One region of the Variovorax sp. 05T418 genome, then DNA from elsewhere that is predicted to be linked to it. Evidence: predicted binding sites of a transcription regulator. Region 1 holds the regulator's gene; each other region holds the start of a gene.
What was found. Region 1 encodes sigma-54, which starts transcription at its own class of promoters, with help from an activator protein. Its sites were predicted from a motif close to TGGCANGNAANCTGCTTT; they were not measured.

Region 1 (5,465 bases):
TGGTGGCTGGTGCTGATCCGCCGCATACAATGGTTCAGAGCAAGTTTCGTGCCTCTATGACATTGCCCTCCTATCCCCACACCACCCCCTTCGTTCGCCGAATCCGCCGCCTGGCCGCCGGCGCGCTGCTGCTGGCCGGCCTGGCCTCGGGCGCGCTGGCCGAGACCGCCGACCGCAGCAAGCCGATGAACATCGAATCCGATGCAATGCGCTACGACGATCTCAAGCAGACGAGCGTGTTCACGGGCAACGTGCTGGTCACCAAGGGCACGATCATCATCCGCGGCGCGCGCATCGACGTGCGCCAGGACGCCGAGGGCTACCAGTACGGCGTGGTCACGGCGGCGCCCGGCAAAAGGGCCTACTACAAGCAGAAGCGCAATGCGCCCGACGAGTGGATCGAGGGCGAATCCGAGGTCATCGAATACGACAGCCGCGCCGACAACGTCAAGTTCATCCGCAATGCCGTCATGCGCCGGCTGATCGGCGCCACGCCCAACGACGAGAGCACCGGCGCGCTCATCGTCTACGACCAGAGCAACGACACCTACACGGTCAACGGTTCCACCGTGCCGCCCAACACGGGCGTGAACGCACCCCCAGGCGGACGCGTGCGGACCATCCTCACGCCCAAGAGCGCCACCGCGCCGGCGCCCGGAGCCTCGGCGCCCGCCGGCGGACGGGCCGCGCCAGCGGCGGCCGCGCCCCAGCCGGCACCCGGTGCCGGCCTGCGCTCGAGCACCACGCTGGGCGGCGACGGGGAAAGGCGCAAGTGATCGAAGCCGCTGGAACCCAGAACGCCGACGGCACGCCGGGCAGCCGCCTGGTGGTGCGCGGCCTGCAGAAGAGCTACGGCAGCCGCAAGGTCGTGCGGGATGTCTCGCTCGACGTGCAAAAGGGCGAGGTCGTCGGGCTGCTCGGCCCCAACGGCGCCGGCAAGACCACCTCGTTCTACATGATCGTGGGGCTGGTGCGGGCCGATGCGGGCGAGATCACCATCGACGGCGAGCCCATCGCCCACATGCCGATCCACCGGCGCGCGCGCATGGGCCTGAGCTACCTGCCGCAGGAAGCCTCGATCTTCCGCAAGCTCACGGTCGAGGAAAACGTGCGCGCCGTGCTCGAGCTCCAGCGCGAGCCCGACGCCAGCGGCAAGCCCGCGCCGCTAACCAAGCAGCGCATCGAGGAGCGCCTCTCGGGCCTTTTGGCCGACCTGCGGGTGGACCATCTTCGCGATTCGCCCGCGCTCGCGCTCTCGGGCGGCGAGCGGCGCCGGGTCGAGATCGCCCGCGCGCTGGCCACGCAGCCGCGCTTCATCCTGCTGGACGAGCCCTTTGCCGGCATCGACCCGATCGCGGTGATCGAAATCCAACGGATCATCAGCTTCCTGAAGGAGCGCGGCATCGGCGTGCTCATCACCGACCACAACGTGCGTGAAACGCTGGGCATCTGCGATCACGCGTTCATCATCAGCGACGGGCATGTGCTGGCACAAGGCACACCCTCGGAGATCGTCGACAACGCCGAAGTACGCAGGGTGTACCTCGGCGAGCACTTCCGGATGTAAGGGAGGAGTCGGTCTCCATGAAGCAAGGGCTGTCCCTTCGCGTTTCGCAGCACCTGGCGCTCACGCCCCAGCTGCAGCAGTCGATCCGGCTGCTGCAGCTGTCCACGCTCGAACTGAGCCAGGAAGTGGAGCAGATGCTGGACGAGAACCCGTTCCTCGAACGCACCGCGGAAGAAGCCGCGCGCGAGGAATTCGGGCTCGACGCCATCGACACGCCGGTGCCGCGCGACGAGGCCGGTGAAGCCGCCGAGGGCGAATTCAGCTCGGCCCCGGCCAGCAGCGCGACCGCCACGTCCAGCGAAACCGCCTCCACGGCCGAGTCCGAGGTTCCCGCCGCCGACGCCACCGAGCGCGAGCCCGACTGGGAAGGCGACGGCACCGTCGACATGGCGCCCGACGACAGCGAATGGGGCAGCGATGCCCCCGCGCGCCAGAACAACCTGGGCGACGACGAGCGCGCCGACGCCACCGAGCTCGCGCGCAGCCAGGAGTCGCTGCAGTCCTTCCTGCACCGGCAGGCGCTGAGCCTGCGGCTCAACGAGAACGACAGCGCCGCGCTGCGCTTCCTGATCGAATCGCTCAACGACGACGGCTATCTCGAAGACTCCCTGCCGGCGCTGGCCTCGGGCCTCGCGGGCGACGACAACGACCAGTTCGACGAGCTGGTGCACCACTTCCAGGTGGCGCTCGGCCTGCTGCAGAGCCTGGAGCCGGCCGGCGTCGGCGCGCGCGACCTGGGCGAATGCCTTTGCATCCAGCTGCGCGCGCTCGCCAGCGAAAGCGAGACCGAGGAACAGGCGCTGGTGCGCAAGACCGCCATCGCGATCTGCAAGCAGCCGATGGAGCTGCTCGCGCGGCGCGACTTCAAGCGCCTGGCCACGCTCACGCGCACCAACGAAGAGCTGGTGCGCTCGGCGCTGCAGGTCATCTCGCGCCTGGAGCCCAAGCCGGGCCGCCGTTTTGTCGATGTCGAGCGCAACATCGTGATTCCCGACGTGATCGTCACCAAGATCGGCCGCGGCACCAATGCCAAGTTCCGCGTCATGCTCAACCCCGAAGTGATGCCGCGGCTGCGCGTGCACGACATCTATGCCGGCGCGCTCAAGTCGCACAAGGGCGAGGGCAGCCAGGCGCTGTCGCAGCGGCTGCAGGAGGCGCGCTGGTTCATCAAGAACATCCAGCAGCGCTTCGACACCATCCTGCGCGTGAGCAACGCCATCGTCGAGCGGCAGAAGAGCTTCTTCGTGCACGGCGAGCTCGCGATGCGACCCCTGGTGCTGCGCGAGATTGCCGACGAACTCGGCCTGCACGAATCGACCATCTCGCGCGTGACCACGGCCAAGTACATGTCCACGCCTTTCGGCACGGTCGAGCTCAAGTACTTCTTCGGCTCGGCGCTGGGCACCGAGACCGGCGGCAATGCATCGAGCACCGCGGTGCGCGCGCTGATCAAGCAGTTCGTGAGCTCCGAGAGCATCAAGAAGCCGCTGTCCGACAGCCAGATCTCCGAGATGCTCAAGGAGCAGGGCATCGAGTGCGCGCGCCGCACCGTGGCCAAGTACCGCGAGGCCCTGCGCATCGCGCCCGCCAACCTCCGCAAGGCGCTGTAGAAAGCCGCCGATGGCCCGTCGCCTGCTGTCGCGCTGTGGGCAATGGGTCTTCGCCATGGCGGCGGTGCTGCTGTTCGCCGGCTGCGCCACCCTGCCCGACGAGGCGCCGCGCCCGGGCACCCGGGCCATGGCCGCCTCGGCCGACACCGCGCTCGGCAAGATCGCGCTGGCCTCGCAGCCCGACCCCGACCTGAGCGGCTTTCGCCTGATGCCGGGCGGCGATTTCGCCTTCGACACGCGCATCCAGCTCGCGCGGCGCGCCCAGCGCACGCTCGACGTGCAGTACTACCAGATCGAGAACGACGAGACCGGCCGCTACCTGCTGCGCGCGCTGCGCGATGCGGCCCGGCGCGGCGTGCGCGTGCGGCTCCTGATGGACGATCTCTACACCTCGGGCGAGGACGAGCTGCTGCTCGGCCTGGCCGCCACGCCGAATGTCGAGCTGCGCCTGTTCAATCCCTTTCCGGCCGGGCGCGGCAGCCTGCTCAGGCGCTTCACCGCCTCGCTGTTCGACTTCAGCCGCGTCAACCGGCGCATGCACAACAAGCTCTTCATCGCCGATGGCGCGATGGCGGTGGCGGGCGGGCGCAACATCGGCAACCAGTATTTCAGGCGCACGGCGGGCGAGAATTTTCTCGATCTCGATACCTTCGTCGCCGGCGCGCTGATTCCGCGCCTGGGCGCGCTGTTCGACCAGTACTGGAACAGCGTCTATGTGCGGCCGGTCCAGTCGGTGGTGGCCAGCACACTGACACGTGACGAGCTGCAGAAGCGCTTCGACACCGCCACCGGCCCGGACACCACGCCGCCGCCGCCCCGGCCCGCGCCCAACGACCTGCTCGGCTACAGCCCGATCGCCGAAGACCTGGATGCCGGCAAGCTCGACCTGATCTGGACGCTGGCCGAGGCGTATGCCGATTCGCCCGAGCGCGTGATCGGCAAGACCGCCTCGTACGGCGGCGTGCCGCTGCTCGACGTCGACAGCGTGCGCTACAACGTGGTCGAGCAGATGCGCCGCGCGCGCTCCGAGGTGACCATCGTCTCGCCCTACCTGATCCCGGGCAAGGCGGGGCTCGAAGTGATGCGCGAGATCCGCCGGCGCAACGTGAAGATCAGCATCGTCACCAATTCCTTCGCCGCCACCGACGAGCCGCTGGTCCACACCGCCTACCGCCGCTACCGGCCCGAGATGCTCGAGCTCGGCGCCGAGCTGTACGAACTGAGCACCACGCGCACGCGTCGCAGCGTGCGCCTCGGCCTGTTCGGCACTTCGGTGGGGCGGCTGCATGCCAAGTCGGCGGTGATCGACCGGCAGGTTCTTTTCGTTGGCTCGATGAACTTCGACCCGCGCTCCGAAACGCACAACACCGAGATCGGCCTGTTCATCCGCAGCCCCGAGATGGCGCAGCAGACGCTCAAGCTCATCGAGGTGCTGAAGCAGCAGGGCGCCTACCGGCTGCGCTTTGCGAAGGACAGCGGCAATGCGCGCATCGAGTGGATCAGCGAGGAGGAGGCCGGCCGGACCACCGTGCTGAACGAGGAGCCCGACTCCGATTTCTGGGGCCGCACCATGCTCGAGATGCTGGCGCCGCTGACGCCCGAGAGCCTGCTGTAGTCCGCGCGGCTCAGCTGCTGCTGCGCACGCCCGACAGCAGCTTGAGGCCCAGCAGCACCATCACGCCGCCGGCCGCGCGGTCGATCCAGGCCTTGTAGCGCAGATAGGCCGAGCGCGGCGCCGCCGACGACAGCGCCAGCGCGACGACCGCATACCAGCCGGTCTCGATGCAGAAGATCACCGCCGGCACCGCAAGCGCCAGCGCCAGCGGCACCTCGCGCGGCAGGAAGGCCGCGAAGATGCTGGCGTAGACCACCGCCGTCTTCGGGTTGCTGACCTGCGTGCCCATGCCGAGGAGAAATGCGCGCCGTGCATTGCCGCCCGTGCCTGCGGCCGCGCGTTCCTCCTGCGCGGTGGACAGCGGCTCGCGCGCACCGCGCCAGATGCGGATGCCCAGGTACACAAGATAGGCGCCGCCGAGCAGCTTCACCGCCAGGTAGAGCGCCGGCACCGCGAGGAACGCCGCCTGCAGCCCGACCAGCGCCGCAATCGCGAACACCACGCCGCCCGCGCCCATGCCCAGCGCCGCGGCCAGGCCGTCGCGGCGCGACGACGACACGGCGGTGCGCGCCACCATGACGAAGCTCGGTCCGGGGCTCATGGCCCCGACGATCATCGCGCCCGCGATGCCCAGCAACGGAACCGTGATGCCGCTCATGGTTGCCTCCTTCTT
Region 2 (5,465 bases), on a different contig from region 1:
GAGCCCCAAGGCACGCACCAGCTCCTCGCGCGCAGCAGTGGCGGCGTGCTGCGCCGAGGCCAGCTGCGCGGTCGCGTCGGCATAGAAGACCTGCTGGCGCGCGCGCTGCAGCTTGCTGAAGTTGCCGATCTGCTGCATGCGCCGCGCGAGTTCCGCGCTGGCCTGGGCCGATCGGTTGACCTGCTCGGCATAGCGCAGCATCTGCTGCGCGGCCACCGCGCGGACCCAGGCCTGCCGCACCTGCGTGACCTGGTCCACCACGGCGCCGGTGAGCTGCACCTTGGCCTGGCTCGATTGGCTGCGCGAGATCGACAGGCGCTGCGGCAGCAGGATGAGGTCCACGAGGCCGAAGGACAGGAGCCGCCCGAGTTCGAGCTCGCTGCCCAGGCGCATGCGCTCGAAGCTGAAGACCGGGTTGGGCAGCCGGCTCGACTGGTTGGCCGCGGCGATGTCGCCCCAGCTCTGCGCGACCAGCGCCTGCACCGCGGGGCTGTTGGTGAGCGCGAGCTGCACCGCGTCGCTTTGCGAAATCGGCCTGGACAGCAGCTCCTGCGCGAGCGCGGCGCGGCGGTCGCGCTGTTCCTGCGTGCGGCTGAGTTCGAGCTTGCCGCCGGTGAACTGCTGGGCCTGGGTGTTGGTGTCCTGCAGCGCGTCGTCGATGCCGACCGAGGCGCAGCCGGCCAGCAAGAGGGCCGCAGCAGCGGCCGCGGCCGTGAGGCGCAAGGCGCGCTTCATGGCTTCTTCTCCTTGCTGGCGGGAGGCATGGGCATCGCGTGCCCCTGGTGCGCGGCGGGTGCCTCGGAGGCGCCGCCACCTGCCCCACCCGCCGCCTCTTCGGCATAGGCCTTCCAGCCGCCGCGCTGGCGGACGGTCTCGTTGGCCTCCTTCCAGGGAATGGGCTTGTCGTCGGTGAAGGGCCGATAGCCCTCGAGCGCGGACTTGTAGCTCAGCGTGGTGGGCGCACGGGTGGCTGCCTCTTCAGCGCGCGGCGCGGAGGCCGGTGCCGGCTGGGCCGCGGCAGCGAGCGCCGCTGCCATGGCCGGAAGAACAGCCAGCCAACGGGCCGGCAATGAATGGAACATGGAATCCTCGCGTGTTCATGAACGGAACGCGTCACTGCCGCCCGAAGGGGTGTGACGCAGGCGATGCATGCGCGCTGCTGCGGCCCGTGACCGGGCGCGCGCAGGCGCACGAACGCTTCAGGCGCGAGGAGGTTTGTCGAGAAGGCGCGGCGCGACCGTGGCCACCGTGCTGGCGGGCTCGGCGAGGTCGGCGCGGGGAAGGCCCTGGAACACGATCAGTTCCAGCGTGCTGGTGAGCGCGGTGGCGTGGCAGGCGCCGCAGGTGCCGCACTTGTGCATGCCATCGGGCGACGCGTGGGTGTCGGCGTGGGCGCTTTGGTCGCCGGAAGATGTCCCGGCGTCCTGCGCGGCAGCTTCGTGGTGCTGATGGCCTGCATGCCCATCGCCGTGCGCCTGCTGCGCATGCCGATGCGCAGCGGCCGGCGCGGCGGCTGCCGCAGCAGCCAGGGCAGCACCCTCATGGCCCGGTCCGCAAAAGACCATGGCGGCAGCCGCGTACGCCTGGAAGGGCACGGCAAACATCACGATCCAAAGGACGAAGAGGCGAACCCGGTGCATGCGAGGATTGTAGATAGAGCAGCAATGCCTGTCCGTATTCGACGGGCATGCATGCCACTCTAGCCATCCAGGCCGACGGTTTCCCGTCGGCCGGATTACAGCGCCGTCATCTTCGGGCGCCGCCGTGCCGTCAGAAGAAGCCGAGCTTCTTCGGCGAATAGCTCACGAGCAGGTTCTTGGTCTGCTGGTAGTGGTCGAGCATCATCTTGTGCGTCTCGCGGCCGATGCCCGATTCCTTGTAGCCGCCGAAGGTGGCGTGCGCGGGGTAGGCGTGGTAGCAGTTGGTCCACACGCGGCCGGCCTGGATGGCGCGGCCCATGCGGTAGGCGGTGCTGCCGTTGCGCGTCCACACGCCGGCGCCCAGGCCGTAGGGCGTGTCGTTGGCAATCTCCAGCGCCTCGGCCTCGGTCTTGAAGGTGGCAATGGCGAGCACGGGGCCGAAGATCTCCTCCTGGAAGATGCGCATCTTGTTGTGGCCCTTGAACAGCGTGGGCTCGATGTAGTAGCCGCCGGCCAGCTCGCCGCCGAGCTGCGCGCGGCCGCCGCCGGTCAGGCACTGCGCGCCCTCTTCCTTGCCGAGCGCGAGATAGCTCATGATCTTGTCCATCTGGATGGCCGAGGCCTGCGCGCCCATCATGGTGTCGGTGTCCAGCGGATGGCCCTGCTTGATGGCCTTGATGCGCTCGAGCGCACGCGCCATGAACTTGTCGTAGATCGATTCCTGGATCAGCGCGCGCGACGGGCAGGTGCAGACCTCGCCCTGGTTGAAGGCGAACAGCACCAGGCCTTCGATGGCCTTGTCGAAGAAGTCGTCGTCCGCGTCGGCGATGTCCTCGAAGAAGATGTTGGGGCTCTTGCCGCCGAGCTCCAGCGTGGCCGGGATCAGGTTGCCGGCCGCGGCCTGCGCGATGACGCGGCCGGTGGCGGTGGAGCCCGTGAAGGCGATCTTCGCGATGCGCTTGCTGCCCGCCAGCGCCATGCCGGCTTCGCGGCCGTAGCCGTTCACGATGTTGAGCACGCCGGGCGGCAGCAGGTCGGCCAGCAGCTCGGCCATCACCATGATGCTCACGGGCGTGGATTCGGCGGGCTTGAGCACCACGCAGTTGCCCGCGGCAATGGCGGGCGCGAGCTTCCACGCGGCCATCAGGATCGGGAAGTTCCACGGAATGATCAGCCCCACCACGCCCAGCGGCTCATGGAAGTGATAGGCGATGGTGTTCTCGTCGATCTCGCTCAGCGCGCCTTCCTGTGCGCGCAGGCACCCGGCAAAGTAGCGGAAGTGGTCGATGGTCAGCGGAATGTCGGCGTTGAGCGTCTCGCGGATCGGCTTGCCGTTGTCCACGGTTTCCGCATAGGCGAGCAGCTCGAGGTTCTGCTCCAGGCGGTCGGCAATCTTCAGCAGCAGGTTGGCGCGCTCGGCCGGCGAGGTGCGTCCCCATTGGCCCGCGGCCGCGTGGGCGGCGTCGAGCGCGAGCTCGATGTCCTCCGCGCCCGAGCGGGCGGCGCGCGTGTAGGGCTTGCCGGTGATCGGCGTGATCACGTCGAAGTACTGGCCCTTCACGGGCGGCACGAACTTGCCGTTGATGAAGTTGTCGTAGGCCGGCTTGAAGTCGATCTTGGCACCGGGGGTGTTGGGGCTCGCGTATTGCATGGTCTCTTGTCTCCGTCGGGTAAAGGGGTGGAAGGCGGCCGCGCAAGCCGGATGCCGCGCGGTCCCGGGTGCTGCATTGCACGGGCCATGCCACGCGGTCCTGGAGGCCATCCGCCCGATCTGGCACATGCATCGGCCCGATTTCCTGCGCCAGGCTGCAACAGCGCTGCGTGTCGCGGTGAGCAGCTGTCACGAAACGGGACAAGACACCCGCCGCTGGCACACAAGATCAAGCGGCTGCCGGATGCGCGCTGGGCGTCGCATTCGGATACATTGGGGCCGCGTTCGCCTTCGGCGAGCCACCCCATCCTTCCTTCCGCCGCCATGCTTCCTTGCCCCGAAAGCGCGTAGTGATTCGCGGACCCTCCATCACCGCCCGGACCATGGCTTTCGTGGCCGTCGTCTGCCTCAGCCTGCTGGCGATCGACTTCTGGAACAGCTGGGAGGCGCGCACCGACCAGCTCCAGCAGATGAACGTGGCCACGTCGAACCTCTCGCGCGCCATGGCGCAGCAGGCCGACGACACGATCAAGAAGGCCGACACCGTGCTGGTCGGCATGGTCGAGCGCGTGGAGCACGACGGCACCGATCCATCCGACGTGGCGCGGCTTCGCCAGCTGCTGGCCCTGCGCGTTGCCGAGCTCCCCCAGCTCGACGGCCTGCACATCTACGACCAGGACGGCAACTGGATTGCGAACTCCCGCCCCACGCGGCCGGAGAACCTGAACAACGCGGACCGCGAGTACTTCGCCTTCCACCGCACGCACGCAGAGCGCGGACCGCACATCGGCATTCCGGTTCAAAGCCGTACCAGCGGCCGGCTGCTGGTGCCGGTTTCGCGGCGCATCAACCATGCGGACGGCAGCTTTGCCGGCGTGGCGCTCGCGACGATCCACGTCGACTTCTTCTCCAGGTTCTACGACAGCCTGGACATCGGCCAGGCCGGCGCCGTGGCGCTGGTGCTCGAGAACGGAACCATGATGACCCGGCGGCCCTACAGCCCCGACATGGTGGGACGGAACATGCTGGAGACCCAGCTCTTTCGCTCCTACGCCGCGCATGGGCCGGTCGGCACGGCCTACATCAAGTCGGCGCAGGACGGCGTGACACGGTTGAACAGCTTCCGGCGCCTGGACAACTACCCGCTGTTCGTTTCCGCGGCGCTGTCCAAGGACGAGATCCTGGCCAACTGGTGGCGCGACACGCTGTGGCATTCGGGCGGCGTCGTTCTGCTGAGCCTGATCGTCGGCTTCATCGGATGGCGCCTGGTGCGGCAGTTCCAGCTCCAGACCCGCACCGAGGCCGAGCTGCGGCAGGCGCGCGATGCGCTCGAAACGCTCAACAAGACCCTCAACACCCTGGCCATGGAAGACGGCCTGACCGGGCTCGCGAACCGCAGGCAGTTCGACGTGGCGCTGGACAGCGAATACAGCCGCGCCGCGCGCAACGCGAGCACGCTGGCGCTGATCATGATGGATGTGGATTGCTTCAAGCAATACAACGACATCTACGGCCATGCGGCGGGCGACGAGTGCCTGCAGACCATCGGCCGCACCATCGCGCGCGTCGCGTCGCGGCGCCCGGGAGATCTTGCGGCGCGCTATGGCGGAGAAGAGCTGGCGGTGCTGCTGCCGAACACCGACGTCGCGGGCGCCGTGATGCTGGCCGAACGCATCCGCAGCGCCGTGCGCGAGCTGAAGATCGAACATGCGGGCACCGCCGACGGATTCGTGACGCTGAGCGCCGGCGTGGATGCGCTCAGTCCCCAGGCCGGCATCGGCGGCCAGCCCAAGGAACTGATCCGGTCCGCGGACAAGGCGCTGTACGCCGCCAAGTCGGGCGGACGCAACCGCGTGTGCGCCTCGACCGGACAGCCGCTGGCGGCGTGACGCGGGTCTGAGCCTCAGCCCGCCTTCCCTCGGCTTCGAAGAAGCCTTCCGCGGCTCTACGCAGGGTAAACCCCAGTACTTGGCCCCTTGATTCCACCCGCGATGGTTCAGTACACTGATTGTCGTTCAGTGTACTGAATCCAGGAGCGCCGGCAATGTACTTGGCTGCCCTGCACAAGGAGACAAAATTTGACCCACGATCTACGCAAGACCTTCGATGAAGGCCCCATGAGCCGCTTCCAGTGGAGCGCGATCACGATCTGCATCACGCTGATCATGCTCGAC
Region 3 (5,465 bases), on a different contig from region 1:
GCAGCTGGCGCTCGACGAACCGGCGCGCGTGGCCAGCCTGGTGCTGGTCAATGCGTGGTCGAAGCCCAACGCGCATTCGGCGCGCTGCTTCGATGCGCGGCTTGCGCTGCTCGATGCCTGCGGCCCGCGCGCGTACGTGGAAGCGCAGCCGATCTTTTTGTACCCCGCGGCCTGGTGCGCGGAACATGCGCAGCGCGTGGCCGACGAGGTCGACCATGCGTTTGCGCACTTCCCCGGAGAAGCCAACATGCGCGCGCGCATCGGTGCGCTGCGCGCCTTCGACGTCGATGCACGCCTGGGCGCCATCACCGCGCCCACGCTGGTGGCCGCCGCCATGGACGATGCGCTGGTGCCGTGGACCTGCTCACAGCGCCTGGCCGATGGCCTGAAGGACGTGACGCTCCACTTCCTGCCGCACGGCGGCCACGCGCACAGCGTGACCGAGGCCGCCGCCTTCAACCGCAGCCTGCTCGACTTTCTCGCCCGGGTCAGCGCACCCGGCGTTCCCGCATGACCATGATGAAACCCGCCCTCGACGACGCCGCACTGGCCCTTCTTTTTACCGAGGCGCGCAGCCACAACGGCTGGACCGCCGAGCCCGTGACCGATGCGCAGATCCGCCAGGTCTACGCGCTGGCCTGCATGGGACCGACCTCGGCCAACTGCTCGCCCGCGCGCTTCGTGTTCGTTCGCACGCCCGAAGGCAAGCAGCGCCTCGCGCCGGCGCTTTCGAAGGGCAACCTCAACAAGACCATGGCTGCGCCCGTCACCGTGATTGCCGCGTGGGACCGCAAGTTCTACGACAAGCTGCCCACGCTGTTTCCGCATGCCGATGCGCGCAGCTGGTTCACCGGCAGCCCCGAGGCCGCGCATGAAACCGCCTTTCGCAACGCCAGCCTGCAGGCGGCCTACCTGCTGCTGGCCGCGCGCGCGGTGGGGCTCGACGCCGGGCCGATGTCGGGCTTCGACAAGGCGAAGGTCGATGCCGCGTTCTTCGAGGGCACCGACTGGAGCGCCAACTTCCTGATCAACCTCGGCCATGGCGATTCGGCCAAGGTGTTCGGGCGCCTGCCGCGGCTCGGCTTCGACGAAGCCTGCGTCCTCGCCTGAAGCCCGTCTTCACAACGGAGACTTTTTTCTCATGCTGCCCAACGCAATGGCCTCCAACCACGTCATGCCGAGCGGTGCGCCGCCTGTGCTGCCCAAGGCCGACTACCGCAACGCCATGGCGCGGCTGGGTGCGGCGGTCAACATCATCACCACCGACGGGCCCGCAGGCCGCGCCGGGTTCACCGCCTCGGCCGTGTGCAGCGTGACCGACGAGCCGCCGATGCTGCTGGTGTGCCTGAACCGCTCGGCCTCGGTGTACCCCGCGTTCACGGCCAACGGCGTGCTGTGCGTGAACGTGCTGGCCGCGGGGCACCAGGCGCTCTCGGGCCTGTTCGGCGGCAAGACGCCGATGGACGAGCGCTTTGCCGCAGGCCGATGGAGCCGCAAGGCCACGGGCTCGCCGGTGCTCGAAGATGCCGCGGCCTCGTTCGACTGCCGCGTGGTGCAGGCCACGAGTGCGGGGACGCATGACGTGCTGTTTTGCGAGGCGTTGGCGATTGCGATTGGGGGGGCGGCGCAGAGCTTGATTTATTTCGATCGGCGGTATCACGAGATTGCAGCGCCGCCGCACTGACTTTCTTTCCTTTCCCCTCTCCCTTGTCTTCTCCCCTCTCCCTCCGGGAGAGGGTCAGGGTGAGGGCAGCGGCCTTTCCAACCGCAGCGCATCTTCCAACGCCGCCGGCCCTCACCCCAGCCCTCTCCCGGAGGGAGAGGGAGCAAGAGAGAGAAGCTCGTTAGCGCGGTGCAATGCCCTGCAGCACGATCCGCTGCACGTTCTCCACCGTCTGCTCGAAGAACGCCGGATCCTCCAGCGTATGCCCCGTCAGCGCCTGCACCTGCACGCCGAAATCCGCATAGTGCTGCGTGACGGCCCAGAGCGTGAAGATCAGGTGATGCGGATCGACCGCTGCGAGCTTGCCGGCGGCAATCCATGAACGGATGACCTCCGACTTGCGCTCCACCAGCGTGCGCAGCTCGCGGTCGAGCTCGTCGCGCAGGAGCGGCGCGCCCTGGATCATCTCGAGGCAGAACAGGCGCGATGCATCGGGCCGGTCGCGCGAGACCACGAGCTTGCGGCGGATGTAGCCACCGATGGCTTCGGCCGGGTCCTGCTCGGCGCTGAAGCCGCGCAGCGGTTCGAGCCACAGCGCGAGCAGGTCGCGCAGCACGTTGACGTACAGCTCCTCCTTGTTCGCGAAGTAGTAGAGCAGGTTGCTCTTGGACACATCGGCGCGCGCCGCCACTTGGTCGATGGACGTGCCATGCAGGCCAAAGCGCGAGAACAACCCAAGCGCGGCGCCGAGGATGGCGCTGCGCTTGTCCTCGATCTGGCGCAGCCTGCGGCTCACCGCGGATGCGCTGCGCACGGCGGGCTTCGCGCGCTTGCGCGCCGGGCCCTTCACCGGAAGGGTCACCGGGATCTTCACCGGGCTTTTTTTGGCCGGGATCTTCTTCGTGCTGCTGGCTGCGGCCAGCGCCTTGGTCTTCGGCATCTTCCCTCGCTTCATCGATTGCTTGCTGGTTCTTCTTTCAACGCGCACCACTGTAAGGCCGCGATGCATCGCGTTGCGCCAGCGCGGCCTTCGCGCGCCGCCGGCACGCACCATGCTGACGCGGCCAACGCGTTTTGTCCATTTGGTCCAACTGGCACAGACGTTGCATGGCGAAAGGCATGCCAAGCACGAGGACCGACACATGACAACGCTGCTGTCCGTACCCATCATCGATCTCGCGCCCTACTTCGCCGGCACGGCCGAAGGCAAGGCGCAGGTTGCGGCCAAGGTGGACGAGGCCTGCCGCAGCATCGGCTTTCTGGTCATCACCAACCATGGCATTCCGGCCGAGCTGATTGCGCGCGTGTCGCAACTCTCGCGCCGCTTTTTCGACATGCCGCTGGCCGAGAAGCGCAATGTCGACCGGCCGCGCGAGGACGCGGTGCGCGGCTACAGCGCGGTGGGCGAAGAGGGGCTTTCGTACAGCCTGGAAGAGGCCGCGCCCGGCGACCTGAAGGAATCGTTTTCCATCGGCCCCTCCAACGTGCCCGATGACGACTACCACCGCGGCCCCGCCGCCGGCCCGCACTTCGAGCCCAACAGCTGGCCGCCGATCGACGGTTTCCGGGAGGCTTATGAAAGCTACTTCGAGGCCATGAGCGATCTCTCGCGCTCGATGATGCGCATCTTCGCGCTCGGCCTTGCGCTGCCCGAGCCGTTCTTCGACGACAAGATCGACCGGCACATCAGCATGTTCCGCGTGCTGAGCTATCCGCCGCAGCGCGAAGCGCCGCTGCCGGGCCAGCTGCGCGCAGGCGCGCACAGCGACTACGGCAGCCTCACGATCGTGCTGCCCGACGACAAGGGCCTGCAGGTGTTCAACAAGGCGGGCCAGTGGGTCGACGTGCCGCAGGTGGAAGGCGGCCTGGTGGTCAACATTGCCGACCTGATGATGCAGTGGACCAACGACCAGTGGGTGTCGACGCTGCACCGCGTGGTCAATCCGCCGTTCGAGATGGCCAGCACCAACCGCCGCCAGTCGCTGGTGTTCTTTCACCAGCCCAACTACGACGCGATGGTCGAGTGCCTGCCGAGTTGCCTGGCACCGGGCGAGCAGCCGAAGTACGCACCGATTTCTTCGGGCGACCACCTGACCTCCAAGTTCGTCAAGCAGACGACCTTTGGGGGGACCAAGGTCGCGGTCTAAATGAAACCCCGCGATCGTTGTTGTTCGGGGCGCGCTCCCGCCGACGGGGTACCTTGCTCCGCGAATGTCCTCCGGCCTGCGGCCTCCCCCTTGATTTCGCTGCGCAAGGCACCCCATCGACGTGATCGTTATGCACAGCGGTCGTTGATCGGCCAGCACAGGAGCCGCGCCCATCGTGCACAGGACATCGGGTGCTCCCCGCAGCGAAATCAAGGAGGAGGCCGAAGGCCGGGGGACATTCGCGGAGGGGAGTACCCGGTGGCCTGTGCACGCGCCCTGAAAAGCGCCCTGAACAAGAGCGCCCCGAACAAGAGCGCCCCGAACAAGAACAACAGCGCCAAGAAAAACTGACATGCCCCACCTCTCCTACGTCAACGTCTTCGCCAAAGACGTGGCCGCGCTCAGCGGCTTCTATCAGCGCGTGTTCGGCTTCCCGGAGATCGAGGCCATTCGCTCGCCGATCTTCCGCGGGCTCGACACCGGCAAGTCGAGCCTCGGCTTCAACGCGCTCGATGCCTACGAGCTGCTGCACCTGGCCGAATTTTCCGACACGCGCGGCGTGAAGTTTCTGCTGAACATCGACGTCGACAGCAAGGACGACGTCGACCGCATGGTGCCCATTGCACTCGAGGCCGGCGCCACGCTGGTGAAGCCACCGTACGTCACCTACTACAACTGGTACCAGTCGGTGCTGCTCGACCCCGAGGGCAATGTGTTCCGCATCAACTTCATGATGTGACGCACGCGGCACGCCCTCTTCTTCTTTCTCCCCGTTCTTTGACATGCTCCCCACGAAAGGTTGCTCCATGCTGATGCTGCTGCGCACTCCCACCCACGGCTTCGCCTTCGGCCTTGCATCGGCGCTCGCGGCCGGCGGCGCATTGTTCACGCTGCCTGCCGTAGCAGCAGACGGCTTCACGCTCAAGGACAAGCCGAAAATCGCGATGCTCTACTTCGGCCCGAAGAACGACGGCGGCTGGACGCAGGCCTTCGACGAGGCGCGCGTGAAGATCGAGAAGGAGATCGGCCAGAAGATCCAGTTCGTCGAGAACGTGCCCGAAGACGCATCGGCCATCAAGCCCGCGGCCGAGAAGTTCATCCAGCGCGGCGCCAACATCGTGATCGGCACCGCCTTCGGCTATTCCGACAGCTTCAAGGACCTGGCCGCCAAGTACCCCGGCGTGGCTTTTCTCAACGGCTCGGGCACCACCAACGGCAGCAACCTCGAATCGTTCTACGGCCGCACCTACGAGAGCCAGTACCTGTGCGGCATGGCCGCGGGCGCGGCCTCCAAGACCGGCAAGCTCGGCTTCGTCGCGGCCAACCCCTTCGGCGTGGTGAACTGGACCATCAACGCCTTCGCGCTCGGTGCGCAGAAGATGAACCCCAACGCCACGGTCAACGTGATCTACACCGGCGCCTGGAATGACCCGGTGAAGGAACGCGCCGCCGCGGCCGCGCTGATCGACCAGGGCGCCGACGTGATCGGCCAGCACGTCGATTCGCCCACGCCGCAGATCGTGGCGCAGGAGCGCGGCGTGTATGGCACCGGCCACCACCGCGACCTGCGCCAGTTCGCGCCCAAGGCCACGCTGTGCTCGTCGGTGTGGGTGTGGGACCGCTTCTTGTCGCCCGAGCTCAAGAAGATCATGGCC

Region 2: adh (aldehyde dehydrogenase) is a predicted target of sigma-54. The motif match lies at 3,367-3,384, and genes of this name have one in related genera.
Region 3: AC1DMS_RS26035 (isopenicillin N synthase family dioxygenase) is a predicted target of sigma-54. The motif match lies at 2,756-2,773, and genes of this name have one in related genera.

The regions. Positions count from the first base shown of each region.
Region 1 covers NZ_JBFTLJ010000011.1:81,117-86,581, forward strand. Annotated here, with positions in the region: gene lptA (lipopolysaccharide transport periplasmic protein LptA) at 57-776, shown strand; gene lptB (LPS export ABC transporter ATP-binding protein) at 773-1,567, shown strand; gene AC1DMS_RS21685 (RNA polymerase factor sigma-54) at 1,585-3,177, shown strand; gene AC1DMS_RS21690 (phospholipase D family protein) at 3,188-4,792, shown strand; gene AC1DMS_RS21695 (LysE family translocator) at 4,803-5,450, opposite strand.
Region 2 covers NZ_JBFTLJ010000001.1:134,416-139,880, reverse strand. Annotated here, with positions in the region: gene AC1DMS_RS00735 (TolC family protein) at 1-735, opposite strand, end outside; gene AC1DMS_RS00730 (hypothetical protein) at 732-1,082, opposite strand; gene AC1DMS_RS00725 (hypothetical protein) at 1,200-1,640, opposite strand; gene adh (aldehyde dehydrogenase) at 1,771-3,291, opposite strand; gene AC1DMS_RS00715 (sensor domain-containing diguanylate cyclase) at 3,675-5,180, shown strand; gene AC1DMS_RS00710 (MFS transporter) at 5,370-5,465, shown strand, end outside.
Region 3 covers NZ_JBFTLJ010000016.1:79,601-85,065, forward strand. Annotated here, with positions in the region: gene rutD (pyrimidine utilization protein D) at 1-514, shown strand, start outside; gene AC1DMS_RS26020 (malonic semialdehyde reductase) at 511-1,110, shown strand; gene rutF (NADH-dependent FMN reductase RutF) at 1,142-1,684, shown strand; gene rutR (HTH-type transcriptional regulator RutR) at 1,845-2,603, opposite strand; gene AC1DMS_RS26035 (isopenicillin N synthase family dioxygenase) at 2,806-3,810, shown strand; gene AC1DMS_RS26040 (VOC family protein) at 4,163-4,549, shown strand; gene AC1DMS_RS26045 (BMP family ABC transporter substrate-binding protein) at 4,617-5,465, shown strand, end outside.